One region of the Propioniciclava coleopterorum genome, then DNA from elsewhere that is predicted to be linked to it. Evidence: riboswitches for the same ligand, from Rfam matches in the RefSeq annotation. Region 1 holds a riboswitch; the other holds the start of a gene.
What was found. A riboswitch is a leader RNA that binds a small molecule or an ion and turns the genes downstream of it on or off. The one in region 1 is predicted to bind thiamine pyrophosphate.
Positions count from the first base shown of each region.

Region 2: another riboswitch for thiamine pyrophosphate. It lies ahead of G7070_RS05510 (thiamine ABC transporter substrate-binding protein); the one in region 1 lies ahead of G7070_RS11360 (YkoF family thiamine/hydroxymethylpyrimidine-binding protein).

Region 1 is NZ_CP049865.1:2,378,683-2,392,810, reverse strand. It holds gene G7070_RS11395 (DNA glycosylase AlkZ-like family protein) at 1-1,102, shown strand, start outside; gene G7070_RS11390 (hypothetical protein) at 1,287-1,817, shown strand; gene G7070_RS11385 (flotillin family protein) at 1,840-3,366, shown strand; gene G7070_RS11380 (hypothetical protein) at 3,470-5,491, shown strand; gene G7070_RS19460 (hypothetical protein) at 5,479-5,601, shown strand; gene G7070_RS11375 (DUF4956 domain-containing protein) at 5,737-6,408, shown strand; gene G7070_RS11370 (polyphosphate polymerase domain-containing protein) at 6,405-7,256, shown strand; gene G7070_RS11365 (4-hydroxy-3-methylbut-2-enyl diphosphate reductase) at 7,234-8,190, opposite strand; TPP riboswitch at 8,299-8,408, shown strand; gene G7070_RS11360 (YkoF family thiamine/hydroxymethylpyrimidine-binding protein) at 8,461-9,117, shown strand; gene G7070_RS11355 (ECF transporter S component) at 9,104-9,730, shown strand; gene G7070_RS11350 (ABC transporter ATP-binding protein) at 9,732-11,822, shown strand; gene G7070_RS11345 (energy-coupling factor transporter transmembrane component T family protein) at 11,819-12,622, shown strand; gene G7070_RS11340 (hypothetical protein) at 12,949-13,137, shown strand; gene G7070_RS18735 (exodeoxyribonuclease VII large subunit) at 13,214-13,651, shown strand; gene xseA (exodeoxyribonuclease VII large subunit) at 13,621-14,128, shown strand, end outside.
Region 2 is NZ_CP049865.1:1,120,083-1,134,210, reverse strand. It holds gene G7070_RS05525 (aspartate kinase) at 1-338, shown strand, start outside; gene G7070_RS05520 (hypothetical protein) at 342-1,322, shown strand; gene G7070_RS05515 (hypothetical protein) at 1,830-2,300, shown strand; TPP riboswitch at 2,446-2,552, shown strand; gene G7070_RS05510 (thiamine ABC transporter substrate-binding protein) at 2,588-3,646, shown strand; gene G7070_RS05505 (ABC transporter permease) at 3,649-5,292, shown strand; gene G7070_RS05500 (ABC transporter ATP-binding protein) at 5,286-6,362, shown strand; partial or broken gene G7070_RS19785 (NADPH-dependent FMN reductase) at 6,423-6,988, shown strand; gene G7070_RS05490 (N-acetylmuramoyl-L-alanine amidase) at 6,989-7,543, opposite strand; gene G7070_RS05485 (zinc-dependent alcohol dehydrogenase family protein) at 7,952-8,965, opposite strand; gene G7070_RS05480 (CPBP family intramembrane glutamic endopeptidase) at 9,070-9,624, shown strand; tRNA gene G7070_RS05475 (tRNA-Pro) at 9,736-9,812, opposite strand; gene G7070_RS05470 (metallophosphoesterase) at 10,226-11,164, opposite strand; gene G7070_RS05465 (transglycosylase domain-containing protein) at 11,161-13,557, opposite strand; gene G7070_RS05460 (WhiB family transcriptional regulator) at 13,813-14,088, shown strand; gene G7070_RS05455 (Sp36 family protein) at 14,124-14,128, shown strand, end outside.

The DNA of each region.
Region 1 (14,128 bases):
CGCGCTGCAGCGCCTCACCGGGACGCCGGCGCCGGACCCCGTGAGCGCGGTCCGGGAGTCGCTGGCCGTGCAGTCCCAGGACGTGCCGCTGGCCCACGACTCGCTCGCGCAGCGCACCCGGGCCACCGCCGCCGAGGCGACCGCCGCGCTGCACGCCGGCCGCGTCGTGCGCACCCACGTGCTGCGCCCGACCTGGCACCACGTCGCCGCCGAGGACGTCCGCTGGCTGCTCGCGCTCACCTCCCCGAAGGTGCTGTCGGGGATGGCGGCGCGGCACCGGAGGCTCGGGCTGGCCGAGCCCGCCGATCGGACGCCGCGGCTGGACTTCCTGCTCGCCCAGGTCGCCGAGGGGCCGCGGACCCGGGCGGAGCTGGGCGCGGCGTTCGTCGGCGCCGGCGTCCTGGACCGGTCGCACCCGGAGTTCTGGGCGCAGGTGTCGCACGTGTGCCTGATCGCCGAGTTGGAGGGCCTCGTCTGTTCGGGGCCGGTGGACCCCGCGGGCCTCAACGGCCACACCTACGTCCTCGCCGACAGCGTCCTCCCGCCCGCCGCGCCGCGGCCCCGCGCGGAGGCGGTCACCGAGCTGGTCGGGCGGTTCTTCGCCTCGCACGGGCCGGTCGCGGTCGCCGACCTGCAGCGCTGGACCCGCCTGACCCGGACCGAGATCGCGGCCGCGATCGGCGAGCTCGGCGACGGCGTCACCCGCGTGGTCGTGGACGACGTCGAGCTGTTGGCCGGCACCCGCGCCCTCGACGAGCGGCGTCCGTCCGCGCGCTCGAGCGGGCCGACCGGGGAGACCGGCGCCGCGGGGGCGTGGCTGCTGTCCACCTTCGACGAGGCCGTCCTGACCCATTCGGTGCTGCCGCTGCCCGGCGCCGCGGACTCGGTCGCCAAGTACGGCGAGTCCGGCGGCGGCCCTGCGATCTGGGACCTGCGGCGGGTCGGGGCGTGGAAGCGCACCGAGCGGCCCGGGCGGTTCCGCGTCGAGCTGCGGCCCGACCGTCCGCTGCCCCGCGGCGCCGAGCCGGCGTTCCGCGCCGCTGCCGACGCCCTCGCCCGGCGCGCCGGCCACGACGCCGCCGAGTTCGCGGTGGCCGCCTGACGCGTCCGGGGCGCGACGAGGAACCCACCGGCCCGGCCGACCGCCGGATCGCGCCCGGCGTCCCGACCAGCAGGGCCGACCAGAACAACCGGTCTCCCACGGGTTGTCCGGTCCTACCGATAGAGTGGAAATCGGAACACCCGGGACCGGAGATCCCCGTCCCGATTCGCGTGAGGAGACCGACGTGACCACCTTCCTCGTGCTCGGCGGGGCAGGCATCGTGTTGGTCGTGCTGGCGCTCGTCCTCGGCGATGTGCTGGACGGCGCGCTCCACCTTGACGCGCTCGACAACGACCTGTTCTCGGTCTCGAGCATCGCGGCCTTCGTGGGCTCCTTCGGCTTCGGCGGCGCCATCGGGTTGGCCGTCTCCGACAGCACCGCGATCGCCGTGGTCGTGGGCCTGGTCGTCGGGGCGCTCGCCGCCCTCGGCGCGGTGAAGCTGACCCGCGCGCTGCGCCGCGACGACTCCGCGAGCTTCCGGGTGGACACCCTCGTGGGCCACCCGGCCTACGTCATCACCGCGATCCCCGCCGACGGCTACGGCGAGGTGCGCCTCAACGTCGGCGGCCACGTGCGCAAGTACGCCGCCCGCTGCGCCCAGCCGGTGGCCGAGGGCTCCGAGGTGTGGGTCTCCGCCGTGGTCTCCCCGACGGCCGTCGCCGTCACCCCCGTCAAGCGGGAGGACGACCCCGTCCTGCCGCCCCCGATCCCCTGACGCTCCTCGAAAGGAACGCCCCATGCCCCTGTCCCCCATGACCATCGCCATCATCGGCCTGGTGGTCCTCGTCGTGCTGGTCGGCCTCCTGGTCGCCAGCCGCTACAAGGTCGCCAAACCCAACGAGGCGTTCATCCTGACCGGACGCAAGGGCAAGGAGGTGCGCAACCCCGAGACCGGCCTGGTCTCCACCGACCTGTCCGGGCAGAAGGTCGTGATGGGCGGCGGCATCTTCGTGGTGCCGTTCATCCAGCGCCTCCACGTGCTGGACCTCAGCTCGCGCCGCATCATGGTGACCATCCGCAACGCCGTGTCCGGCCAGGGCATCAAGCTGAACGTGGACGGCGTCGCCATCGTCAAGGTCGGCGGCAACGAGGACTCGATCCGCGCCGCCGCGCAGCGCTTCCTGTCCCAGCAGGACGAGATCGAGACCTTCACCCAGGAGACGCTGGCCGGCTCGCTGCGCTCCATCGTCGGCTCGCTGACCGTCGAGCAGATCATCCGCGACCGCGCGGCCTTCGCCCAGCGCGTCACCGACGAGTCCGAGTCCTCCCTGACGGGCCAGGGCCTGGTGCTGGACACGTTCCAGATCCAGGACATCACCGACGACGGCACCTACCTCTCCGACCTGGGACGCCCCGAGTCGGCCAAGGTCGGACGCCTCGCCGCGGTCGCCGAGGCCGAGGCCCGGCGGGAGGCCGAGCAGGCCCAGATCGCCGCCGAGCAGGAGATCGCCATCTCGCAGCGGGCGCTCGTGCTGAAGCAGGCCGAGATCCAGTCCGAGACGGACGCCGCCCGCGCGCAGGCCGCCGCGTCCGGCCCGCTGGCCCAGGCCGACCGCGACCAGGCGATCCTGATGGAGCAGGAGAAGGTCGCCGTCGCGCAGGCCGCCCTGAAGGAGCGTCAGCTCGACACCGAGGTCCGCCGCCCCGCGGACGCCGAGCGCTACCGCGTGGAGACCGCCGCCGAGGCGCAGCGCAACGCGGCCATCTTCGAGGCCGAGGCCCACAAGGCCGCCTCCATCGCGAACGCCGAGGCCGACGCCGAGAAGGCCCGCCTGACCGGTGTGGGCGAGAAGTCCCGCCGTTCGGCGCTGGCCGAGGCCGAGGCGATCGAGGGCGCCAAGCGCGGTGAGTCGGAGAAGGCCCGCCGTATCGCCGAGGCCGAGGCCGTCCGGGCCGAGGGCGAGGCGAAGGCCGCCGCGACGCTGGCGGTCGGCCAGGCCGAGGCCGAGGCCATGGACAAGCGCGCCGCCGCGTTCAAGAACTACAACGACGCGGCCGTCCTGCAGATGCTGGTCGAGGTGCTGCCGTCGATGGCCGAGAAGGTCGCGTCGCCGCTGGGCAGCATCGACAAGCTGACGGTGATCTCCTCCGACGGCGCAAGCCAGCTCCCGCGCCAGGTGACCGACACGCTGACGCAGACCATGCAGCTGGTCTCCGACGCCACCGGTTTCGACCTGCGCGCCCTGCTGGATCGCGCCGCGGCGGGCAAGCAGTCCTCGACCGAGGCGACGCCGACCCGCGTCGTGCAGGGCGACGTCGAGTAACCCGTTGTCACACCGTCGACGCCGATCCGGGCTCCCCGCCCGGGTCGGCGTCGTCGCGTAACCTGAGGGGACCATCCCCCACGTGTTGTCCGAGGGAGCCCGCATGAGCCCGTCCGATCCCCACCCGCGCCGCCTCAAGGACGCCGCCTCGCAGGTGAAGAAGCTGCGGGGCTGGGCGGCCAGCGACGTGTCGGTGGCCGAGCCGCTCGTGGACGCCCTCAACGAGGTGACCGCGCTGCGGCTGCTGGCCCACGACCACGCCGAGGCCGCCGCCGACGCCCAGGACGCGCTCACGCGCGCCAACGGCCTGGTGGCCCTCCACGGGGCGGTGGGCCCCTTCACACCGGTGGACGACGGCGTCCGGTTCGTCACGGCGACCACGCAGCTCGCCGCGGTGCAGGCCGGGCTCGGGCAGCCGTCGGCCGCCGGCCAGATGGCGGCCGCCGCGCGGGGGTGGATGCGGCTGCTCCCGCACGTCGACCTGGTCCCCTACCTCGCCGGGCGCACGGCGTCCTGGCTGCTGCAGGCCCGCGCCCGCGGCGCCCTCGCCGACGGCGACCTGGCCCTGGCCAACGCGTACGCCGACGCCGCGGCGGCGCGCGCCCGCGAGGGCCGCGCGGACGCGGCCGAGGACCGCGTCCTGGTGGACGCCCTGCTGCTCGCCGGCGACGCCCGCTGGGCCGCCGGCCTGCCGTCCGACGCCGCCGCGTTCGCCCGGGAGGCGACGCAGGTCGCCCGCGCGTCCCTCGACGCCCAGGTGACGCGGGGCCGGGCCGCCGACGGTCAGGCGGGCCGGTTCGTGACGCCGCTGGCCGACGCGGGACGCGACCTGGCCGACCGCCTGCCCGTTGCGGGCTCGCTGCCCGAGGCGATCGCGGCGCGGCGCACCCTGGCCGACGGCTGGGCCGCGGCCCGGCCCGCGCTCGGGGACGCCGCGCTCGACGCCGAGACGCACGCCCGCGCCGACCTGGCCCGCGACCTCGCCGGAGCCGGACACCTCGAGGAGGCCGTCGCGCAGGCGGGCCTGGCCGCCGAGGCCGCGGCCGCGCTCGCGGCGTCCGAGGCCCGCGCCGGGGACCGGCTGGCCGCCCAGTTCGCCGCGGTCACCGCGCTCGCCGACGCGCTGCTGCGCTCCGACGAGGCCGCGGACGCCCGCGACGCCCTCGCCTCGCTGTTCGACCGGTACGGGTCGCTGCGCCGCCCCGAGGGGCTGTCCGCCTGGCTGGCCGTCGCGACGCTGGCCCGCGCCGAGGCCGAGCGCGCCACCGGGGACGCCGAGGCGTCCGAACGCTCGCTGCGGAGCTTCCACGAGCTGACCCGGGCGCTGCGGGCCGCCGACCCGCGCGGCACCGCCGTCGCGTCGGTGCCCGACCCCGCCTACGCGCTGGCGTCGGCCCGCGGCGCCGCTCTGCCCGGCCCCGGGCCGGCACCGCACTGGGACGACCTGCCCGACGACGAGTCCCTGGCCGCGAGCACCCGCGCGCACCGCACCGTCGCCGACGCGGCCGCCCCGGTCGCCACCGCCCCCGACGAGGCCGCTGCGGCTTCGAGCCCGGCGGCGACGAGCCCCACCCCAGCCGCGCCCGGCCCCGGCCGCGAGCCCGCCGCCCCGGCCGAGCCCGAGCCGACGCCCCCGGCCCCCGCGCCCCGGCCCTTCCCGTCCCCCGTCCGGGACCGGCGCCCGTGCCCCCGCAGCGTCCGGCGCCGGCGCCCGCACCGGCCCCTGCCGAGCCGGCCCAGGCGGAGGCGGCCCCTGCCGAGGCTCCCGCACCCCGCGCGCCCGAGCCCGTCGCGCCCGAGCCCGCGGGACCTGTCACGGCCGAGCCCGTGGCCCCGCTCGCACCCGAGCCAGCGGCGTCACTTCCGGCCGAGCCTGCGGCATCACGCCCGGCCGAGCCCGCGGCGCCGCTCCCGGCCGAGCCCGCAGCCCCCGACCGCACGCCCGCGGAGCCCGTCCCGGCCGACGGCCCGGCGGAGCGGCCGTCCGCGCTGGAGGAGGCGCGCGCGGCGGTGGCGGCGGCGTCGGCGTCCGGGGACCGCAAGGCGATCCTCGCGGCGTCCCAGGCCCTCGTGGACGCGCTGCGGCCGCTCGCCGATGCCGATCCCGGACGGGTGGCCGACCTGATCCAGGCGCTCGAAGACCTCGGCGATGCCAAGTTCCGCGCAGGAGATTGGTGGGGATCCCGGGCACCGAAGAAGGAGGCGAAAGCGCTGGCCAAGCGCCTGTCGGGCTAGCCCGCGGGGTCCGCGACGCCACCCGGGGGAGGGATCCCCTCCCGTGACGCGATCGTTCACCTTCCGTTAACCTTCCGGTGTTTGTGCACACCCCGCCGACGCACCTGTGTCGGCGTTGCCTCCTCTAGGACTTGGATGCTTTCGTTCGCCAGCCTGGTGGCCGTCGGGACCGATCTCGTCGCGGCCACGATCCTCGCCGTCGCCCTGTACTACCCCCGTCACCATCGACGCGATCTGATGTTCGCCTTCCTGACGCTGAACGTCGGGGTCATGGCGGTCACGCTCGCTCTGGGAACGACCGAGGCGAGCGTCGGCCTGGGGCTGGGCCTGTTCGGCGTGCTGTCGATCATCCGCCTGCGGTCCGACGCGATCAGCCAGGGCGAGATCGCCTACTACTTCTCGGCGCTGGCGCTCGGCCTGCTGGGCGGCCTCGCGCCGTTCGCGTGGTGGGTCACCCCGACGCTGTCCGCGCTGATCCTGCTCGTCGTGACGATCGCCGACCACCCCAAGGTCGCCCGCCGGATCACGTCGATCACGCTGACGCTGGACGAGGCCATCCTCGACCCGGACCTCCTCGAGCGGACCGTGTCGATCCGGCTCGGCGCGCCCGTGCGCCGCATCAGCGTGCACGAGGTGGACCTCGTCCGCGACCTGACCGTCCTCGACGTCTGGTACGCCCCGATCCGGCACGTCGGCCCGCGGTACGCCGCCATCCCCAGCCCCGCTCTTCCGCACCGCGCCCCCGAGACGCCGCAGTCCCCCATCACCGCGCCGCTGCGTTCGCGCGCTGACGCCTACACCTCGTGACGCTGGCCCCCGAGCGCGTCGGGCGGCGGCTCGTGCCTGCGCCCGCGCCCGCGCACCGGGCCGATCGCATCCTGCTGCAGGACCTCGCCGCGCATCGGGACGCCATCGGGCTCGACGAGGTCAACGCCGTCGCCGAACTCCAGACCCGCGTCGACCAGAAGTACCTGGTCTCGCTCGGCGTCCTCAGCCGCCTGCTGGACGGCCTGGGGCCCGACCTGCGCGTCCTCGAGATCGGCGACATCCGCGTCTTCGACTACCTGTCGGTCTACTTCGACACCCCTGATCTCCGGTTCTTCCGCGATCACCATCAGGGGCGGCGGATCAGGTACAAGGTGCGCACCCGCAGCTACCTCGACACCGACCTGACGGTCCTGGAGGTCAAGGCCAAGGGCGCGCGCGGCGAGACGGTCAAGCACCGGGTGCCGTGGGCGGCGGAGGCGATGGATCGCCTGGCGCCGCAGGGCTCTCAGGACGGGCTGGGGTTCATCGACGCGCACCTCAACGGCGACCCGCCGGCCGAGACGCTGCGCCCCAGCCTAGTGAGCCGCTACCGCCGGGCGACGTTCGTGGATCCGGTGGGCGGCGTCCGGCTGACGTGCGACATCGACCTGTCCTTCGACGGCTCGATCGCGGGCGCGCTGGTCGGACGCGGCGGCGTCCTGGTGGAGACGAAGTCGGCAACCGGACGCAGCACCGCCGACCAACTCCTGCACCGCCTCGGCCAGCGACCGGGCTCGATCAGCAAGTACTGCGCCGGGATCGCGATCACCGCGGGCCGCCGGGCGCCCCGCTGGCACCGCGTCCTGCGCAAGCTGGATCCCCTGCTCAGCGGCCCTTGGCCTGCTTGAGGTCCTTGCGGAGTTCGGGCGGCAGCGCGAACGTCAGGTTCTCCTCGGTGAGACGCTCCTCGACGGCGGTCGGGAAGCCCCGGTCGGTGAGGTAGTCCAGGACGCCCTGCACCAGAATGTCGGGCACCGACGCGCCCGAGGTGACGCCGACGGACTCGACGCCCTCCAGCCAGGCCGGGTCGATCTCGCCGGCGTTGTCGACGCGGTAGGACGCCTTCGCGCCGGCCTCCAGCGCCACCTCGACCAGGCGAACCGAGTTGGACGAGTTCTGCGAGCCGACCACGATCACGAGGTCGGAGTGCGCCGCGATCTGCTTCACCGCGGACTGCCGGTTCTGGGTCGCGTAACAGATGTCGTCGCTCGGCGGGTCCATCAGCAGCGGGAACTTCTCGCGGAGCCGCGTGACGGTCTCCCAGGTCTCGTCCACGCTGAGGGTCGTCTGGCTGAGCCAGGCCACCCGCGACGGGTCCTCGACCTCGACGTGATCCACGTCGTCGGGGTGCTCGACCAGGATGGTGCGGTCGGGCGCCTCGCCCATGGTGCCCTCGACCTCCTCGTGGCCGGCGTGCCCGATCAGAAGGATCTGCTGCCCCTGTCCGGCGAACCGCTTCGCCTCGTGGTGCACCTTGGTCACGAGCGGGCAGGTCGCGTCGATGGTCTTCAGTTGACGGCTCTTCGCCTCGTCGTGGACCGCGGGGCTGACGCCGTGCGCCGAGAACACCACCGTGGCCCCCTCGGGGACCTCGGACAGCTCCTCGACGAAGATGGCGCCGCGTTGCTCGAGGTCCTCGACGACGTGCTTGTTGTGGACGATCTGCTTGCGGACGTAGACGGGCGGGCCGTACAGATCCAGGGCCTTCTCGACCGTGACGACGGCACGGTCGACCCCGGCGCAGTACCCACGCGGCGCGGCCACGACAACGCTCTTGGTCATGGCGACCAGTCTAGACGGCGGGCAACCCCGGGCCGGTTCCGGCCCGGCGACCGCCGGCGTCTCACCCGGGATCGGGCGCGGGTCGGCCGGCGGAGCGCTGCTAGATTGGCCGCGAAGCACGGGAGTCCGGAGAAGCCGGACTGAGAGGGAGTTCTCATACTCCGACCGTTGAACCTGATCCGGGTCATGCCGGCGAAGGAAGCGAATCTCGAGGTACACGCATCCGGCGTCCATCCTCCTCGTGCGACGAACCGCACGAAGGAGACGATGATGACCCCCACCGCACCACCTTCCGCCGAGCCCGCCGCCCTGCGGGAGGACCCGCTGCGCTTCGGCGTGGGCGCCCGCGTCACGGTGGCCGTGATGAGCGACCGCTACGCCGAGGTGATCCTCGGCGCCCTGGGCGACCTGGACGCCTCGGGCCTGGTGGTCGAGACCGGCGACGTGTCGACCTACGTGGGCGGGCCCGAGGACGCGCTGCTCCGGTGGGTCACCGACCTGGCCGCGGCGGTCGCGGAGACGGGCGAGCACGCGTCGGTGTCGGTGCACCTGTCGCGCGGCTGCCCCGGCGAGGCCCGCTGCTCGGCGCCCGGCGGCGCCGGGCCGCGTCCCGTCGCGCCACCGGCGGGACGCCGCACCGGCCGGTTCGCGGCCGCGGAGTGGGCGCTGTACCCGCTCGCCGACATCGCCGTGGGCGACCACGCCCCGGACCACATGCGCGACATCGAGGCGGCGATCGACTTGGCCCGCGGCAACGGCACCTTCCAGGGGTCCTCGCACTTCGTGACCCGGCTGACCGGCGACCTCGGCGACGTCCTCGCGACCGCCTTCGCCGGCTGGACCATGGTCGGGCGCACCGTCCAGCACGTCACCAGCCACCTGACCGTGTCCGTGAACAGCCCCAGCCACGCCCGTGTCGACGCCTGAGCCCGCGGCGCGCGGGACACGCGCCCTGCCACTGCGCGACATCGTGCTGATGGTGATGCTCGGGGTGGTCTTCGGCTTCCTGTACTGGGTGCTGGTGCAGGCGTGGAATCTGCTCGCCGTCCTGATGGGGCCCGCCGGGGACCTGGCCCAGCACGTGCTGCTCGGGGGGTGGCTGATCGTGGCGCCGATCGCCGTGGCGATCATCCGGCGTCCGTTCGTGGGCATCATCGCCGAGGTGATCGCCTCGGTGGTCGAGGTGGTCTTCCTGGGCTCGCCGGTGGGTCCGCTGCTCATGGTGGCGGCCGCCATCCAGGGCGCGGGCAGCGAGCTGCCCTTCGCGCTGGGACGCTACCGGCGCTTCGGCTGGGCGCGGTTCGCGGTGTCGGGACTGCTCGGCGCGGGGTTCGTCTTCTGCTTCTCCGCGTTCCGGTTCGACTGGTTCGGCCAGGACATCTGGCCCCTGCGGCTGGCGCTGCAACTGGCGTCCGGGGTGGTGCTGGGCGGCCTGCTGGCCCGGGTCGTCGTGGACGCGCTGCGGGCCACCGGCGTGCTGGACCAGTTCACCGCGGCGCGCGGCGGGGTCGGTGTCCCGGCCCAGCGGCGGGAGCGCTGAGGTGCCCGGCGCCGCGCTGGTCGCCACCTCGGGGCTCGAGGCGGTCTTCGGCTCCGGGGACGGCGTCGGCCCGTTCGACCTGGTCATCGGTCCCGGCGAGGGCGTCCTGGTGCTGGGGCCGAGCGGGTCGGGCAAGTCGACGCTGCTGCGGTTGCTGCACGGCGCGGTGCCGCACGCGATCCACGCCGACGTCACCGGGCGGGCCGAGATCGCCGGCCGGAGCGTCGCCGACAGCACCGTGGCCGGGCTGGCCGACCTGGTCGGCGTGGTCGCGCAGGACCCCGAGTCGGGGGTGTGCCTGCCCGACGTCGTCGACGACGTGGCCTTCCCGCTGGAGAACCTCGGCGCGCCCGCGCCGGCCATCTGGCCCGCGGTGCGGTTCGCGCTGACCCGGGCGGGCGCGTCCGGTCTCGCCGGCCGGGCGACCGGGGAGCTCTCCGGCGGCGAACTGCAGCGGGTGGCGCTGGCGGGCGCCATCGCCCCCGAGCCGCCGCTGCTGTTGCTGGACGAGCCCACCTCCATGCTGGACGCCGACGGCGTGGACGCGGTGCGCGGCGCCCTGGCGTCGGCGCTGCGTGCGACGGGCGCCGCGTACGTGCTGGTCGAGCACCGCCTCGACGAACTCGCCGGCGAGGACGGACTGGACGGCCTGCCGTCCCGCTGGCTGGTGCTCGACCGCAGCGGTCGGGTTCGGCACGACGTCCACCCGCGCGCCCTCTCGGACGCCGACCTGCGCGTCCTGGTGGGCCAGGGCTGCTGGCTACCCGCCGAACTGGAACTGCGCGCGCTCCTGGGTGCGCCCGTGCCGGACGCCGTGGTCGGCGCCGCACGACCCGCTCCAACGCGCGATCCCGGACGGGCGACGCTCCGCGACCAGCAGCACACTGACCATCGAGTGCGGCGGGAGCCGCCCTCGCCCGGCGCGTCCGGGACCGGGCCGGGACGCGGAGCGCCTGCGGCCGCGGCGTCCCCCGCCCTCGGCCCGACCGGCACCCTGCTCGACCCCCGGCTGACCGAGCGCCGCCCGGCCGGAAGCATCCCCGCGCGGGGACCGGCTGCGGCCGCCGCATCCCCCGCCCGCGGCCCGTCGGGAATCGTCGACGCCCTGCTCGACCGGTGGCTGGCCGGGCGTCGCCCGGCCGGGACCGGCCCCGCGCACGGGGGCGGAGCGCAGGGGGGCGCGGCGCCCGCGTCCCCGGCCGGAGCGCCGCTGGTCGCGCGGGGACTCGCCGTGGGGCGCGGCCCGGGCGGGCGCGCACGGCCGGTGCTCAGCGACGTGGACGCCGACCTGCGCGGCGGGGAACTGGTCGCGCTGGTCGGCGCCAACGGCAGCGGCAAGTCGACCCTGCTGGCGTGCCTCGCCGGGCTCATCCCGGCGGCCGCGGGGTCCGTGGCGGGTCCGCGGCCGGGCCTGGTGTTCCAGAACCCCGAGCACCAGTTCGCGGCGACGAGCGTGCGCGCGGAGCTGATGCACGGCCTGCCGCGTCCGGACGACCCGGAGACGCGGGAGCGCGTGGACGCCATGCTGGCCCGGTTCGGTCTGCTCGGCCTGGCCGACCGCAACCCGTTCCGGCTCTCGGGCGGGCAGCAGCGGCGCGTCAGCCTCGCGGCGATGCTGCTGCATCGGCGCCCGCACCTGCTGGCCGACGAACCCGCGTTCGGCCTCGACCGGCTCGCGGCGCTGACCACCATGCGCGCGCTGCGGGCGGCAGCCGACGCCGGCCAGGGGGTGTTGTTCTCGAGCCACGACCTGCGCGCGGTCGCCGCGCACGCCGACCGCGTCCTCGTGGTGGGCGAGGGCACGCTGCTCGCCGCCGCGACCCCACACGAACTGCTCCGGGACCGCGTCCTCCTCGACCGGGCCCGGCTGCGCCCGCCGCACCTGCTGCTGCGGGTCGCGGAGGCGTCCGCGGGGCCACGCGAACTGCGCGACCTGCTGGCCGACCTCGACGACAGGACCGTGGAACTGGCACGCACCACGGCGGGAGCCGACCGCGGGCGCGCGGCACCACCCGGCGAACAGACCGAGGCGCCCCGCACCGTCCAGAACGGCACCCGTGGGCAGACCACTGTCCGGGAGGAGGTCCCGTGAGCACCCCACAGCCTCCGGCCGCGGCCCACCACGGCGCGCCGGCCGCGTGGCTCGCGCGGCGCGAACCGACCGTGAAGGTGGGCGTCCTGCTGGGTGTGTCCCTGATCACCCTGGTGATGTTCGACCCTGCCCCGCTCGCCGGCTGGTACCTGCTCGCGCTGGTCGGCGTGCTCGCCACCGCCCGGATGCCGGCGCGGACCCTGCTGCTCGGGCAGGCGCCGTTCGTCCTGTTCGCGGTCGGACTCGTGTCGGTGAACGCGCTGAGCCGCCCGGGGACGGAGATCTGGCCCGGTGCGCCGATCCGGGTGACGTACGAGGGACTGAGCATCGGGATCGCCCTGGCCCTGCGCGGACTGCTGATCGGCGTCCTGACGCTCGGGTTCCTGGCGACGACGCCGCCGCGCGACCTGATGGTGAGCCTGCTGCTGCGGGTGCGTCTGAGCCCGCGCTACGCCTACGCGATCCTCGCCGGCCATCGGATGCTCGGCGCGATGCCCGCGCGCTGGGCGACGATCCGGGCGGCCCACGCGGTCCGCGCTCCCCTGGGACGCGACGGACGCCCCCGGCTGGGCGCCCGCGGATGGGGGCGCTGCGCGTTCGCGCTGCTGACGACCTCGGTGCGCTCGGCGGAGCGGATCGCCCTGGCGCTGGAGTCCCGCGGGCTGGCGGACGGGCCGCGCACGGTCTGGCGCCCCGTCCCCCTGGGCGCCGGGGACCTGGTGCTCGTCGGCGTGGTGGCCGCGGCGATCATCGCCGGCCTGGCCTCCCAGGGCATCCTGCCCCCGGCCTTCCTGGGGTAGGCCCGCGTCGAGGACCCGACACAGGGCAGCCGCCTCGGCGCGGCCAGCCCTCCGGTCCACACCCAGTCGCCCCCGCTCGCAACCAGCCGCCCCCGTTCGCAACGAGTCGCCCCCGTTCGCAACGAGTCGCCCCCGTTCGCAACGAGTCGCCCCCGTTCGCAACGAGTCGCCCCCGTTCGCGGCAGACGCCCCCTTTGCTACGGGGGCAACTGCCACAAACGGGGGCGACTCGGACGGGCATGCCCAGCCAGCGGACGATACGCAGAACGCGCGAAGGGCCAGTCTGGCGACGCGATGGTGACCCCGGCTACGACTACGTCGCTCGCGTGGACGCCGCCGGCCTCACGGTGCGCCGCGGCACGGTCCCCGAGCCGGACGCCCGGGTCGTCGCCGACTCCACCGCCTGGACGCGCGTGCTGTACGAGGCCGCGGAGCCGGCCGAGGCGGGCGTGGACGTCGCGGGCGATCCGGCCGCGGTGGCCCGGCTCGTCGCCCTCTTCGACCCCGCCCCCTGAGCCTGCCGGGCGGCCCTCTCCGCCCCTGACGCACCCCGAGGACGAAAACGTCCGCCGCGCCCCCTAGGCTGGCGCCGTGCCGTTGGACAGCTCTCCCGAATCCCCGCAGCCGCTGAGGGCCGTGGTCACCGCCCTCAAGGGCTGGGTCGAGCGCACCGGGCCGGTCTGGGTGGAGGGGCAGATCGTCCAGCTCAAGCGCCGCGCCGGCCACAGCGTCCACTTCCTGACGCTGCGCGACAAGCTCGCCGACGTCAGCGTCCAGGTGTCGGTCTCCACGGCCACCCTGGACGCCGCCGGGCCGCTCACCGAGGGCACCCTCGTCGCCGCCCACGTGCGCGCCACCGTGTTCCAGGGCAGCGGCTCGCTGACGTTCGAGTGCCGCGACCTGCGCCCCTCCGGCGAGGGCCGGCTGCTGGCGCACCTCGAGCAGCGCAAGCGGGCGCTGCAGGCCGAGGGGCTGTTCAGCCCGACCGCAAGCGGCGACTGCCGTTCCTGCCCGCCGCGATCGGCCTGATCACCGGCAAGGACTCGGCGGCCGAGCGCGACGTCCTCGAGCACATCTCCCGGCGTTGGCCGGCCGCCCGGGTCGAGGTCTCGCACGTGCTGGTGCAGGGCCCGAAGACCGTCGAGCAGGTGATGGCCGCGTTGCGCCACCTCGACGGGCTCGACCACGTCGAGACGATCATCATCGCCCGCGGCGGAGGCTCCATGGAGGACCTGCTCCCCTTCAGCGACGAGACCCTCGCCCGCGCGGTGTTCCACTGCCGCACCCCCGTCGTGTCCGCGATCGGGCACGAGACCGACACCCCGATCCTCGACCTGGTCGCCGACGTCCGCGCGTCCACGCCCACGGATGCGGCCAAGCTCGTCGTCCCGGACGCCGTCGCGGAGGCCCAGGTCATCGCGACCGGGCTCAGCCGGCTGCGCGGCGCGATCACCCGCCGCGTCCTCACCGAGCAGCAGCGCCTCGACGACCTGCGCTCGCGACCGG
Region 2 (14,128 bases), 1.3 Mb from region 1:
TCTCGTTCACCCTGCCGCAGTCCGACGGCGACAAGGCCATGGCCGCGCTGCGGGACGCCCGCGCCACCATCGGCTTCGCCGACGTCATCTACAACGACCGGATCGGCAAGGTGTCGGTGGTCGGCGTCGGGATGCGCTCGCACCCCGGCGTCTCCGCCACCGCCTTCCGGGCCGTCGCCGAGGCCGGCATCAACATCGAGATGATCTCCACCTCCGAGATCCGGATCTCGATGATCGTGAACTCCGAGCAACTCGACAACGCGGTCCGCGCCGTGCACACCGCCTTCGGCCTGGACTCCGACGGTCAGGCGGTCGTCTACGCGGGGACCGGCCGCTAGCCGGTGGCCCCCCGGGGCGGAGGCTTCCCGGCCGGCATCGTGCTGGGCCGGGTCGGTGCGAGCCTGCTCGTGCTTCCGCTGCTGCTGACGACCTTCGTCCGGATCCCCGCCGGCGTCCTCGCCTGGGCGGCCCTGTGCCTGCTCGGCGTGTTCATCCTGGGCCTGTTCTGCACGCGCCCGTCGGAGTACGACGGGCGCTGGCGCGCCGACCTGGGCCGGGTGGGGCTGTTCACGGCGCTGGTGGTGGGCCTCCAACTCCTCGTCGCGCCCGAGCAGTTGCTGTTCCTGCTGCCCGGCTCGCCCGAGCTCTACACCGCCGCGCAGGTGCTCGGGGCCGCGGGGGCGCTGGCGGCCTCCGTGGCGATCCTCCGAGGCCTGCCGGCGTGGCTGCGCGGCCGCCGCTACCCGGGCCGCGTCCAGTTCCGCGGCGGCGGGGACTCGGTGGTCGCCCAACTGCGCGAGGGCGCGGTGGCGCGGGCGGAGGACCTGCTGCGGTCCGCCCTGCTGTGCGGCCTGGCCGCGACCGGGATGGTCGTGTTCGGCGTCTGGGGCGGCTGGGCCTTCTGGGAGGGGTGGGTGGCGCTCATCGTCGCCTGGCTCCTGCTGGCCGAGCGGCCCTGGGTCACCTGGCAGAGCGAAGGCGCGCGGACGGTGCTGCACGACGTCCCGCGCCCCGGACGCGGCTCGGCGTACGCGGGGTGGCGCGGATTCGCCGCCGCCTGGCTGATGGTCGTCACGGGGTCGTTCTCCGCCGCCCTGGGCGGCATCCGCCCGAGCCCCACGTGGGCGGTCCTCGGGTTCGGGCTCGCCGCCGCCCTCGCCACCGGCCTGCCGGCCACGCTGCTGCGGGGGCGCGAGGACCGGGTCCTCGCCCGGTGGCTGGACGCCGCCCCGGGACGCCGCGCCGAGATCGAGGCGTGGCGCGACCGGACCTCAGGCGACCGCCAGACACCGTTCGGGGATCTGCCGGGGACGGCGCCGTGACACCCCGCCCGCCCGCGTGGCTGATCACGGCGCGCGTGGTGGGGTTCGTCGCGATCATCCCCGCCTTCGTGCTGGGCTTCCCGGGGCTCTCGCGCTACCCGTGGACGCCGACGGGTCTGCTGCCGTGGGCGGCCGCCTGCCTGCTGGGCACCGCGGCGGCGGGGATGCTCTTCGCCACAGACACCCCGACCTGGCGCCGGGACCTGGGGTGGGTGGGTGGCGCGGCGGCACTCGTGACCGGCCTGTACCTGATCGTGGAGCCGCGCGAGGCCTTCGACGCCGTCCCCGTCGCGGTCACGGTGGAGGTGGTCGTCCGGGCGGTCGAGATCCTGCGCGTCGCGGGGGTGCTCGTTCTGCTCGCGGGGGCCGTCGCAGCCGCCCGGAGCCTGTGGGCGCAGCGCGCGGTCGCGGCACCACCGCTGACGTCCCGGGGGCGACCACGATGGACCGGCTGCGGGCCGGCGCCCTGGCGTTGTCCAACGAGGTGGCGCGGGGGCCGGCGCTGCTGTGCGCGCTCCTGGTCCCTCGCTGCTGTTCACGATCGGGGCGGGCGGGGCCCTGTGGGAAGCCTGGGTCGCGCTCGCGGTCGCCGTCGTCCTGTTCTTCGTTCAGCCGTGGCGGGCCTGGAACCGGGGGCGCGCCGCCGTCCTGGAGACGTACCCGCGGCATCCCGACCCGGGTTTCCGGTGGTGGCGGGGGGTGACCGTGGCGTGGCTGATCGCCGCGACGGCGTCCCACACCATGCGCCGCGGTGACCTCACCGGGTTCTTCTGGTGGGTGTGCCTGGTGGTCCTCGCGGGCATGGCGGCCTGGTTCGCGTCGCTGCCGGAGATTTCGCAGCAGGGGCCGAAGGCCGAGGAGCAGGAGTTCGCCGGGTGGCTGCACCGGGGGTCGGGACGCCGCGCCGAGATCGAGGCCTGGCGCGATCGGGCCGGCGCCCCCGAGTCCTTCGGCCCGCTGCCGTGGGAGGACGACTGACCGGGGTCGGGCCGCCTCGGAGGGATCTCCGTTCTCGGCGCGAGGAGGCGAACCGCGTCAGGCGGTTCGCGATGGCGTGTGCCGGCGACCCGCGTCCATCCCGGCGGCCCCGCGGACGCCGACCCCGAGCCGCCCGGCTATGCTGGAGGTCAGACAGGGGAGCGCCCACGGGGGCGCTGAGAGTGCGGAGCGCCGCAGACCCTCGAACCTGATCCGGCTAGCACCGGCGTAGGGAGTCGAGTTCTCTTCGGCCAGGGGCCGACCCCTCCACACAAGGAGGATCACGCATGTCACGCACACAACTGGCCGGGCTCGCCGTCACGCTCGCCGGTGCCCTGGCGCTCGTCGGGTGCACGTCCGGCGGGGCGGCCCCGCAGCCGAGCGCGGCCGCGCCGACGACGCTGACGGTCGTCACCCACGACTCGTTCAACCTGGACGCCGCCCTGCTGAAGAAGTTCGAGGAGAGCTCCGGGCTGAAGGTCACCTACGTCGCGCCCGGCGACGCCGGCACCCTGGTCAACCAACTGGTGCTCACGAAGTCCTCCCCGCTGGGCGACGTCGCCTACGGGATCGACAACACCTTCGCCGGCCGCGCGCTGTCCGAGGACGTCACCACGGCGTACGCGTCCCCGGCGCTGCCCACCCTGGACGCCGCCGCGCTCAAGGCCGACGACACCTCCCGCCTGACGCCCATCGACTTCGGCGACACCTGCGTCAACGCCGACACCCGGTGGTTCGAGGCCAAGGGGATGGCCGTCCCGCAGACCCTGGACGACCTCGCGAAGCCGGAGTACAAGGACCTCCTCGTCGTGCCCAACCCGGCGTCCAGCTCGCCCGGGATGGCGTTCCTGGCGGCCACCGTCGGCGCGAAGGGCGACCCGGGCTACCTGGACTACTGGGGCGCGCTGAAGGCCAACGGGGTGCTGGTGGCCAAGGACTGGACCGAGGCCTACAGCGTCCAGTTCTCCGGAAGCGCGGGCAAGGGGCCGCGTCCGCTCGTGCTCAGCTACTCCACGTCGCCCGCGTTCGAGGTGGTCGACGGGGTCGCGCCCACCGAGGGCCTGCTCCAGACGTGCTTCCGGCAGATCGAGTACGCCGGCGTGATCGCCGGGGCGAAGAACCCCGAGGGCGCGCAGAAGTTCATCGACTTCCTGCTCAGCCCCGAGGTGCAGGCCAACATCCCCGACGAGATGTACATGTACCCCGCCGTCCGCGCGACCGAACTCCCCGAGGAGTGGAAGAAGTTCGCGCCGCTGTCGGACGCGCCCATCGAGGTGCCCGCCGCCACGATCGCGCAGAACCGCGACCGCTGGGTGCGCGACTGGACCGACGCGGTCATCGGCTGACCGTGGGTCGACGCCTGGGTTGGACGCTGGCGGCCGCCGTGCCGCTGGCGTTCCTCGGCGTCTTCTTCGCCTGGCCCGTCGCGACGCTGGTCGCGCGCGGCTTCCTCGACGACGGCGGCCTGTCCTGGGCCGGGTTCGAGGCGGTGTTCGCGGCGCCCCGCACCTGGCGGGTCATCGGCACGACGCTCGCCCAGGCCCTCGCCGGGACCATGGCCTCGGTCGCCGTCGGCGTGCCCGGCGCGTGGCTGCTGTACCGGACCCGGTTCCGCGGCCGCTGGCTCGTGCGCGCCCTGGTGACGGTGCCGTTCGTGCTGCCCAGCGTGGTGGTGGGCGTGGCGTTCAAGTCGCTGGTCATCTCCACCGGGCCGCTCGGCGGCCTCGGGCTGGACGGCTCGTTCGGCCTGATCGTGGCCTCCCTGGTGTTCTTCAACTACGCCGTGGTGGTCCGCACCGTGGGCGCGCTGTGGGCGGCCCTCGACCCCCGGACGGCGGAGGCCGCGGCCACGCTGGGGGCGTCCCCGGCGCGCGTCTGGTGGACCGTGACGCTGCCCGCGCTCGCCCCGGCCATCGCGTCGGCGGCGGCCCTGGTGTTCCTGTTCTGCGCGTCGGCCTACGGCGTCGTGATGGTGCTGGGCGGCGCGGGCTACGGCACGATCGAGACCGAGATCTGGTTCCTGACCAGCCAACTGCTCGACCTGCGCGGCGCCGCGGCGCTGTCGATCGTCCAGCTCGTCGTCGTCGCAGCCTGCCTGATCGTCTCCAACCACCTGCAGGCCCGCCAGGCCCGCGCCCAGAAGTTCGCCACGGACGCGGCGCACGACGCCCCCTGGCGGTGGCGGCGCGACTGGCCGACGACGCTGGTGACCGCCGCGGTCGTCGGCGGGCTGCTGCTCTTCCCCATCGCGACGCTGCTGGAGCGGTCGCTACGCACCGCGTCCGGCCACGGCCTGGACCACTACCTGGCGCTCGGGTCCGCGGGTGGCGGCCCGCTGACCGTCTCGGTCTGGCAGGCCGCCGCGAACTCGCTGCGCACCGCGACGCTGGCCACGGTGCTGGCGGTCGTGCTGGGGCTGCTGGTGGCGCTGGTGGTGTCGCGGCGGCCGCGCACGCCGTCGGGACGCCGCGCGCTCGGCGTCCTGGACGCGGTGTTCATGCTCCCGCTGGGGGTCTCGGCGGTGACGGTCGGGTTCGGCTTCCTCATCACCCTCAACCGGCCGCCGCTCGACCTGCGCAGCTCGATGATCCTGGTGCCGATCGCGCAGGCGATCGTGGCGCTGCCGCTGGTGGTCCGGGTGCTGCTCCCGGTGCTGCGCGCCATCGACCCGCGGCTGCGGGAGGCCGCGCAGGTGCTCGGCGCCGGCCCGTGGCGGGTGCTGGCGAGCGTCGACCTGGCGCTGGTGTCGCGCGGGCTCGGGCTGGCGACCGGGTTCGCGTTCGCGACCTCGCTGGGGGAGTTCGGGGCGACGTCGTTCCTGGCGCGGCCCGACCAGCCGACGCTGCCGGTGATGGTGTTCCGGCTGATCGGGCGTCCCGGCCTGGAGAGCCAGGGCATGGCGATGGCGGCCGCGGTGGTGCTCGCGCTGGGGTGCGCGGTCGTGATGGGGATCGCTGAGACAATGAGGCCGAAGGAGGCCACGACGTGGTGAACGGACTCGACATCGCCGACGCGGTGGTGCGCTACCAGGTGGCGGGCCAGCCCGCGCCCGGACGCCGCCGCGCCGCCCGGGACGCCGTCCCCGTGACGCGCGAGGCGCCGACGGATGCCGTGGCGCCGGACGGCACGATCACGGCGGTCGCGGGCGTCAGCCTGCACGTCGAGCCCGGAGAGATCGTCGCGTTGCTGGGGGCGTCCGGCTCGGGCAAGTCCTCCCTGCTGCGCGCGGTCGCCGGCCTCGAACCGTTGGCCGCGGGACGCGTGTCCTGGGACGGCGCCGACCTGGCCGGTGTCCCGACCCACAAGCGCAACATGGGGCTGATGTTCCAGGACCCGGCGCTGTTCCCGAACCTCAGCGTCGGCAAGAACGTCGCCTACGGCCTGCACAAGCTGCCGCGGGCGCGGCGCGCGGGCGTTGTCGAGCGGTTCCTCGAACTCGTCGGGCTGCCCGGGTACGCTTCACGGCAGGTCAGCGAGCTGTCCGGCGGCCAGGCGCAGCGCGTCGCGCTGGCCCGCTCGCTGGCGCCCGAGCCGCGGCTCATGCTGCTGGACGAGCCGCTGTCGGCGCTGGACCGCGCGCTGCGCGAGCGGCTGGTCGGCGTCCTGTCGGAGGTGCTGCGCGCCACCGGCACGACCGCGATCCACGTCACGCACGACCAGGACGAGGCGTTCGCGCTGGCCGACCGGGTCGGGGTGATGGCCGCGGGGAAGCTGCTGCAGTTCGACCGCCCGGAGGTGCTGTGGCGCCGCCCGGTCAGCGTCGAGGTCGCCACGTTCCTGGGCTACGACCTCGTCCTGACCCCCGAGGACGCCGAGGCGCTCGGAGTCGGGACGCTGCGGGCGACCGCCCCCGTCGCGCTCGGCCCGGAGAGCCTCTTCCAGGACGCCGCCGGCGCCGAGCTTGCCATCGTGGATCAGCTCGCGCGGCGGGGTTACGTGGAGGTCGGCGTCCGGCTGCCGAGCGGGCAGCGGGCCGAACTGCGGGTGCCCGACCGACTGGACGCCGAAACCGTGCGTGTGCGGACGGACCCCGACGCGGTGTCCGTCGTGCAACCCGGCTAGGAGGGTGCGGCTCCTCGACGTTATGCTTGAAACATCAAGCAAATTGGCGAGAGGGAAGACATGTTGATCGGGATCGTGGTCGGATCGATTCGCGAGGGGCGCACGGGCCTGCAGATCGGCGAGTGGGTCAAGGCCCAGTCGGCCGGCCGGGACGCCGAGTACACGCTGATCGACCTGAAGGCGTTCGACGTGCCGCTGTTCGACTCCGCCACCCATCCGATGATGGCCCGCAAGCGCTACGCCGACGCGCGGGTGCAGGCGTGGAGCGACGCCATCGACGCGTGCGACGCGTTCGTCTTCGTCTCCCCGAGTACAACCACGGCGTCCCGGGCGCGTTCAAGAACGCCGTCGACAGCCTGGGCTCGGAGTGGCAGGGCAAGCCGTACGCGGTCGTCGGCTACGGCTCGGTCGGCGGCGTCCGCGCCATCGAGAACTGGCGCCAGATCCTGGCCAACTTCTCGATGATGGGCGTCCGCAACGAGATCAACATCAACCTGTTCAGCGACGTCCACGACGGCCGGTTCCGCCCGACCGCGCGACAGGACGCCTCCCTGCAGGAACTCTTCGGCGCGCTGGAGTCGCTGACCGAGCGGCTCGAGGTGCCGGCCCAGCGCCTCAGCGCCTGATCAGCGGCGCAGCCCCACTCGGACGCCGTCCGCGATCGCCGTCGCCACGGCGTCCCGGGTGGCGGGCTGCCGCAGCGCGGACCAGTCGTCGGGGTTGTTGAGGTTGCCCACCTCGACGAGCACGCCCGGCGTGGCCGTCAGCCCGTTGAGCGCGGCGATGTTCGCCCGCGGGTCGATCGGCATCTCGGGCGTCCCCTTGTAGTTGGCCGGCCGGATCGGGGTGGCCCGAAGCCCACTCGCGACCGCCTCGGCCAGCCCCTTGGACGCCTCCTCGACCGTTCGACCCCCGGCCATCTGCGGGGCGTAGATGATGTGGAACCCGCGCTTGCCCGCGGCGTCGGAGTCGGCGTGCAGCGAGACCAGGGCGTCCGCGCGGGCCTGGTTCGCCAGGGTGGCCCGCCGGTCGTTGCACGGGCCGAACGTCGTGTCGTCGACGCGGGTGAACGTGGTCGCGGCCCCAGCGCGCGCAGCGCGGCGGCGGTCCGGCGGGCCAGATCGAAGTTCAGGGAGTGCTCGCCGGTGCCGTCGGGGGCGGTCGCCCCGGAGGTGTAGCACGGCACCCGCAGACCGTTGGTGGTGATCAGTTCGCCGCTGCGCTCCTTGTCGTAGACCCCCGCGTGACCGGGATCCACCACGATCGTGAGCCCGGACAGCGGCCCCGTGACCGTCGCCGGCGACGTCCGCGCGACGGGGTCGAGATCGAGCCCGACCACCGCCGGCGGCGTCCGGTCGGCGGCCTGGCAGCCGCCGAGCGCCAACGCGACGGCGACCAACGCGGGCAGGAGGCGTCTCACCCCGTCAGTCTAGGAACGGGCGGCGCCGCGCGCGTCGCCCCGGGGGCTTGCGCGGCTGCGTCCGCGGACCGACCCCGCGGTCCGCGATGCGCTGCCAGCCCGGCGCCATCATGTGCCCGCCCAGGACGCAACAAGTCCGTCGGCCGGGGAGACGCGCCGCGTCCCGGGCTCAGGGACGCAGCAGCGCCTTGATCGCGCGGCGTTCGTCCATGGCGGCGTAGGCCTCGCCGACCTCGCTGAGCGGCAGTTCGAGGTCGAACACGCGTCCGGGTTCGATCACCCCGCGCAGGACGAGGTCGAGCAGGTGCGGCAGGTAGGCGCGGCAGTTGGCCGGCCCGCCCTTCACGCCCACGTTGCGCCAGAACAGGTCCTCCATGGGGAGGTCGCCGTGCGGCAGCCCGACCAGCCCGACGTTCCCGCCGTCCCGGACGCACGCGATCGCCTGCGTCCGGGCGTCGTGCGTGCCAACGCACTCCAGCACGCAGTCGGCGCCGATGCCCTCGGTGAGTGCCCGGACGGCTTCGGCGCCCGCCTCGCCGCGCTCGACGACGATGTGGCTGGCCCCGAACTCGCGGGCGAGCGCCTGGCGGTCGGCGTGCCGGCTCATCGCGATGATGGTCGTGGCGCCCAGCTGGGCGGCGGCGAGCACGGCGCACAGCCCCACCGCGCCGTCGCCGACCACCGCGACGGTCGTGCCCGGCCCGACGCCCGCCACGACGGCGGCGTGCCAGCCGGTGCACATGACGTCCGACAGCGCGAGGATGCTCGGGATCAGCGCGTCGTCGGGACGCCCCGGCACCGCCACGAGCGTGCCGTCGGCCTGCGGGATCCGGAGGAGTTCGGCCTGGGCGCCCGCGTAGGGCTGCTTGTGCAGGCAGTTGGCGGTCGCGCCGCGGCGGCACAGGGCGCAGGTGTTGTCGGAGATGTTGAAGCCGCCCACCACGAAGTCGCCGACCTTCACGTCCGTCACCTCGGCGCCGACCTCCTCCACGACTCCGCAGTACTCGTGGCCGATCGGGGTCGGCCGCGGAACCGGGTTGGTGCCGCGGTAGCGCCACAGGTCGGAGCCGCACACGCAGGCGGCGACGGTGCGGATGATGGCGTCGGTGGGGTGCTCCAGCGTCGGGTCGGGGAGGTCCTCGTAGCGGACGTCGCCGGCCCCGTGAATGACTGCTCCATGCATGGCACCCATCGCACCACCCCGGACGCCGCCGCGCCACCCGTGCCGCGCCTGCGGTGCGCCTCCTGCGACGATGGCGAAGCCCGGCCGATGGCTAGGTTGGTCCCATGACGGAGTTCCTGCTCTGGTGCCTTCCCGCCCTGATCTACGTCTTCGTGCAGGCCCGCCGGCCCGACGGCTCGATGCGCGCAGCCCTGGATCGGCTGGGCGTGGCGTGGGGCTCACCGCGCGCGTGGCTCTGGGCGCTCGGCATCCTGGCGGTCACCCTCGGGCTGAGCTGGGGCGCGTCCCTGCTGATCCCGGCGTCGGTGTGGACCCAGCCGGGCGTGACTGTGGGCGTCGCGACCTCGGCGGCGGCGGTGGCCGCGGTGATCCTGCGCGCCGTGGGCGAGGAGGTGTTCTTCCGCGGGCTGCTGGGGGGCGTCCTGATGCGACGGCTCGGGGTGGTGTGGGGCAACCTCGCCCAGGCGGCGATCTTCCTGCTGCCGCACCTGGCCCTCCTCGCAGTGGACGCCCGCGTGTGGCCGCTGCTGCCCGCCCAGTTCGTCACCGGCCTGCTGCTGGGTTGGCTGCGCCACCGGGCCGAAAGCTTCGTCCCCGGCGCGGCCGTCCACGCCGCGGTGAACCTGGCCGCCGGCCTGCTCTGGGGCGGCGCGTCCTAGGAAATGCGCGTCGGAACGCCAGAACCGTAGGCCGAAGCGACCCGGCAACGGGGAAGGGCTGGCGTACAGCACGACGAAGGCCGATCCGCATCATGCGGATCGGCCTTTCGATGGTCGGGGTGACAGGATTTGAACCTGCGACCTCTTCGTCCCGAACGAAGCGCGCTACCAAGCTGCGCCACACCCCGATTGGCTCAAGAGCCGTAGGACAGCATATCCCACCCCGGAGGGATTCTCACATCGGCGTTGTCCCGCGGGAACGCCGTCGCCCGAGGGCGCGACACGGGGCTGCCCGACGGAGGATTCCGGCCTCCGCGTGTCCGGCGGCAGCGGATTCGGGGCCGCGCTGGGGGAGGGTTCGCGGCGGGTGCGTCGCCGACGAGGGGTGCCACCGCGGGGCAGCTCCGAGGCCCGGGCGCAGAGGCAAGGGCCCGTGCCCGGGTGGGGGGCGAGGGCCAGTGCCCGGACGAAAAATCAAGGATCGCGCAGTCGCGCCCTCGCGCAGGATGCCGACAAGGGGTGATGCGGCGCTGCGCGGCGGTGACTGCGCGAAAACTGATTTTCGGCTGATGCCTCGGGGTGAGCCGACGAACGCGGCCGCTCAGGCCCGCGGCGCCAGGGTGAGCAGCGTCACCTCGGGCGGGCAGGCGAACCGGTAGGGCGCGAACGGCGACATCCCCAGCCCGGCCGAGACATGCACCAGGCTCCGACGGCCGGACGCCTCATGCGGGAACAGACCCGCGACCTTCTCCGACGGCAGATCGCAGTTGGTGACCAGCGCCCCGTGTCCCGGGACGCAGACCTGGCCGCCGTGCGTGTGCCCGGCGAGGATCAGGCCGACGCCGTCGGCGGTCATCGCGTCCAGCAGCCGGGTGTAGGGGGCGTGCGTGACGCCGATCTCCAGCCCATCGGACGCGGCGGGCCCGGCGACCGCTGCGTAGTCGTCGCGGTCGTGATGGGCGTCCCCGGTGCCGCGGAAGTGCAGCGTCTGTCCGGCGACCTCGAGGGTCGCGGTCCGCTCGTCGAGATACACCCAGCCGGACTCCTCCAGGCCGGCGCGCAGGTCGCCGGTGGGCAGTGGGCGGTGCTCGGCCCGGCGCTGGACGCCCCCGGCGCCGTCGCCGTCACGGGTCGAGCCCGAGTGGCCGAGCAGGTAGCGCAGCGGGAGCTTGAAGCGGGGGACCTCGAAGTCGTTCGAGCCGAACACGAACACGCCCGGGACGTCGCGCAGGCGCCCCAGCGACTCCAGCAGCGCCGGCACGGCGTCCACCGAGCTGATGTTGTCGCCGGTGGTGACGACGAGGTCGGGCTCGAGCCCGGCCAGGCCGCGCAGGAAGTCACGCTTGCGTCCCTGGCGGGGCAGCAGGTGGATGTCGGAGATGTGCAGCACCCGGACCGGGCGCGCCCCCGCCGGCAGCACCGGCGCGGTCACCCGGCGGACGCGGAACGCCGTCCGCTCGACGGCGACGCCGTAGGTGAAACAGGCGGCCCCGACCGCTGCGAGCGCGCCGAGCGCCCGCGGGCCTGCGCGCGACCTCACCGGTTGCCGTCACCTCCGCCACCCTCGGGCGGCGGCTGGATGGCCGGCTGGCTGGCGGGCGGCGGCGCGGGCTGCCCCTGGTCGGCGGCCGGCGGGGTCGACGGCTTGGGCTTCGGCCCCGAGGACACCAGGAGTCGGATGGAGCTGAACTTGGGCGCCTTCGACCGCGGCGAGATGCCCAGGAACGTCCCGGCCTTCTTTCCGTTCTCGACCTTCACGATCGAGGTGCCGAAGCCGGCCTCCTGCAGGATGCGGCGGCAGTCGTTGAGGCTCTTGCCCGAGCAACTCGGGACGTCCACCGTCTCGCCCGTGGCGCGCTCGGCGCCCGGCTTGACGAAGTTGCCCCGCTCCAGGCCCTGCAGCGCGACCGTCATGGCCGGCTTCCAGATGCCGGCGCCCGCCTCGCCGCCCGAGCTGCCGCGCAGCCGGTAGGTGTTGTTGCGGATCATGGCGCCCGTGAGGCTGCGCTTCTCGGGGCGCAGGTTCTTGTACCGGTCGGCCTTGCCGTCGACGGTGATCATGGCGGCGCCCGCGAGCTGCGGGGTCATGCCGACCGTCCAGATCGTCGGGGTGCCGGTGTCGGTGCCCGTCTTGCCGGCGATGTTGTAGCCGGGGATGTTCGCCGCGGACGCCGTGCCGCCCTGGAACGGCCCGCGCAGCACGTCGGCGACGGTGTCGGCGACGCCCTCGGGGATCACCTGCTGGCAGTTGGCCGAGGGGACCTCGTAGTTCTTGCCGTCCTTGCTCACCGCCGACTTCACGATGATGGGCTCGCAGCGCTTGCCGCGGGCCGCGATCGTCGCGTACGCGTTGGCCAGCGAGATCGGGGAGATCTCGGCGGCGCCGAGCGTGAACGAGGGCAGCTGGGCCTTGGCGAAGGTCGTCCCGCTGAGCTTGAGGCCCAGCTTCTCGGCCATCTGCGTGACCTCGCACAGGCCGACGTCCTGCTCCAGCGCGACGAAGTAGTTGTTCACCGAGTACTTGGCCCCGGTGTACATGTTGAACTCGCCGGCCCCACCCGCGTTCGTCACGCCCCAGGGCTTGGTGACCTTCACGTCGCTGTCGCAGGTCCGGAAGACCTCACCCTTCCACTCCTTCTCCTTGGGGGAGTCGTAGCTGCGGGACGTCGGGAAGCCCTTGTTGATGGCCGCCGCGAGGGTGAACATCTTGAACGTCGAGCCGCCCTTGTAGCCCTCGGCGCCGCCGAGGTTGGGCTCCATGCCGTAGTTCCAGTAGGTCTGCCCGGGGCCGTTGCCGATCTCGGGACGGCTCTGGGCGATGCCCTTGATGAGGCCGGTGCCGGGCTCGATCATCACCATGACGCCGATGACCGGGTCGTTGGGGTAGATGTACTTGGACACGGCCTCCTGGGCCGCGCGCTGCGTGCGCGGATCGATCTGGGTCTCGATCGTCAGGCCGCCGCGGTTCAGCAGGCTGCGGCGCGTCTCGCGGTCGGGTCCGAGGCTGTCCATCTGCAGCAGCGTCTTCTCCACGACGGAGCACAGGTGGGGGAACTCCGAGGCCACGCAGCCGTGCGCGGTCTGGGTGATCTTGGACCGGTCGAACACCTCGGCGCGGGCCTCGTCGTACTGCTGCTGCGTGATGACCTTCTGGCCCAGCATCACGTCGAGGACGTTGTTGCGGCGCTCGATGGCGAGCTTCTCGTGGTTGATCGGGTCCGTCGTGGCCGGGTTGCGCACCAGGCCGGCCAGCATGGCGGACTGGCCCAGCGTCAGGTCCTTCGCGGTGGAGCTGAAGTAGCGGCGCGCCGCAGCCTCGACGCCGTAGGCGCCGGCGCCGTAGTAGGAGAGGTTCATGTACCGCTCGAGGATGTCGTCCTTGCTGAGGCGCTCCTCCAGGGCGATCGCGTACCGCAGTTCCAGCAGCTTGCGCGAGAACGTGCGGTCGTTGGCGGCCGCGAGGGCCTCCTTGTCGTTGTCCGCGACGGCCTTGTCGATGAGGGCGAGCTTCACGTACTGCTGCGTGAGCGTCGAGCCGCCCTGGGTGTTGCCGCTGGACGTCTGCACCAGCGCGCGAAGCGTGCCGCGCAGGTCGACGGCGCCGTGCTCGTAGAACCGGCGGTCCTCGACAGAGATCTGCGCCAGCCGCATGTTGGAGGAGATCTCCGACAGCGGGACGTAGACGCGGTTCTCGTCGTAGAAGTTCGTCAGGACCTCTCCGCCCTGCATGAGCACCTTCGACCCCTCGGCGGGGGGCGGCGTCTCGACTTCCTTGGGGATGGCTTGGATCGCGGTCGCCCCGGCCTTGGACAACTCCGCCGCGACGCTGGCCGTCGGAACGGCCAAGCCTGCGACGAGGACGCCGCCGAGAACGCTCACGGCGACGAACAACAAGGCCGAATACAGCCTGCGACCCATGGTTGGTGCACGCATATCACCCAGAGTACGGGACGCACCTGAGAAATCCCGGGTGCTGGACGCCGTCCGGGTCGAGCCGGCGCTCCTCCGGCCGCGGCGAGCGGGCGCGGGCGGTAGCGGGCAACCGCACCACGATACCCGTTCGCGCGCGGAGCGTACAGGCTGCACCACCATGCAACCCTCGTTGGCAAAGTTGCCGTCCGACGTTTAGCATTCTGTAATGCCGACACGGTTCTTCGACCCGGCTACCGACACGTCAGGAGGTGGGCGATGACGCTCAGCAGGACGGAAGACTGGACGCTTCAGGCGAAGTGCCGGGGGATGCAGGACAAGTTGTTCCCCGAGGGCGTCGACCAGAAGCGCGCGCGCCTCGTCTGCATGGGCTGCCCGGTCCGCTCCGAGTGCCTCGCGGAGGCGCTCGACAACCGCATCGAGTGGGGCGTCTGGGGCGGCATGACCGAGCGCGAACGTCGTCAGCTGCTGCGCCAGCGCACCGACATCCGTTCCTGGCAGACCGTGCTGTGCGGTCCCCGGAAAGAACGCTAGTCAGAACCGTCGGCCTCATCCTCTAGGGTGAGGCCATGAC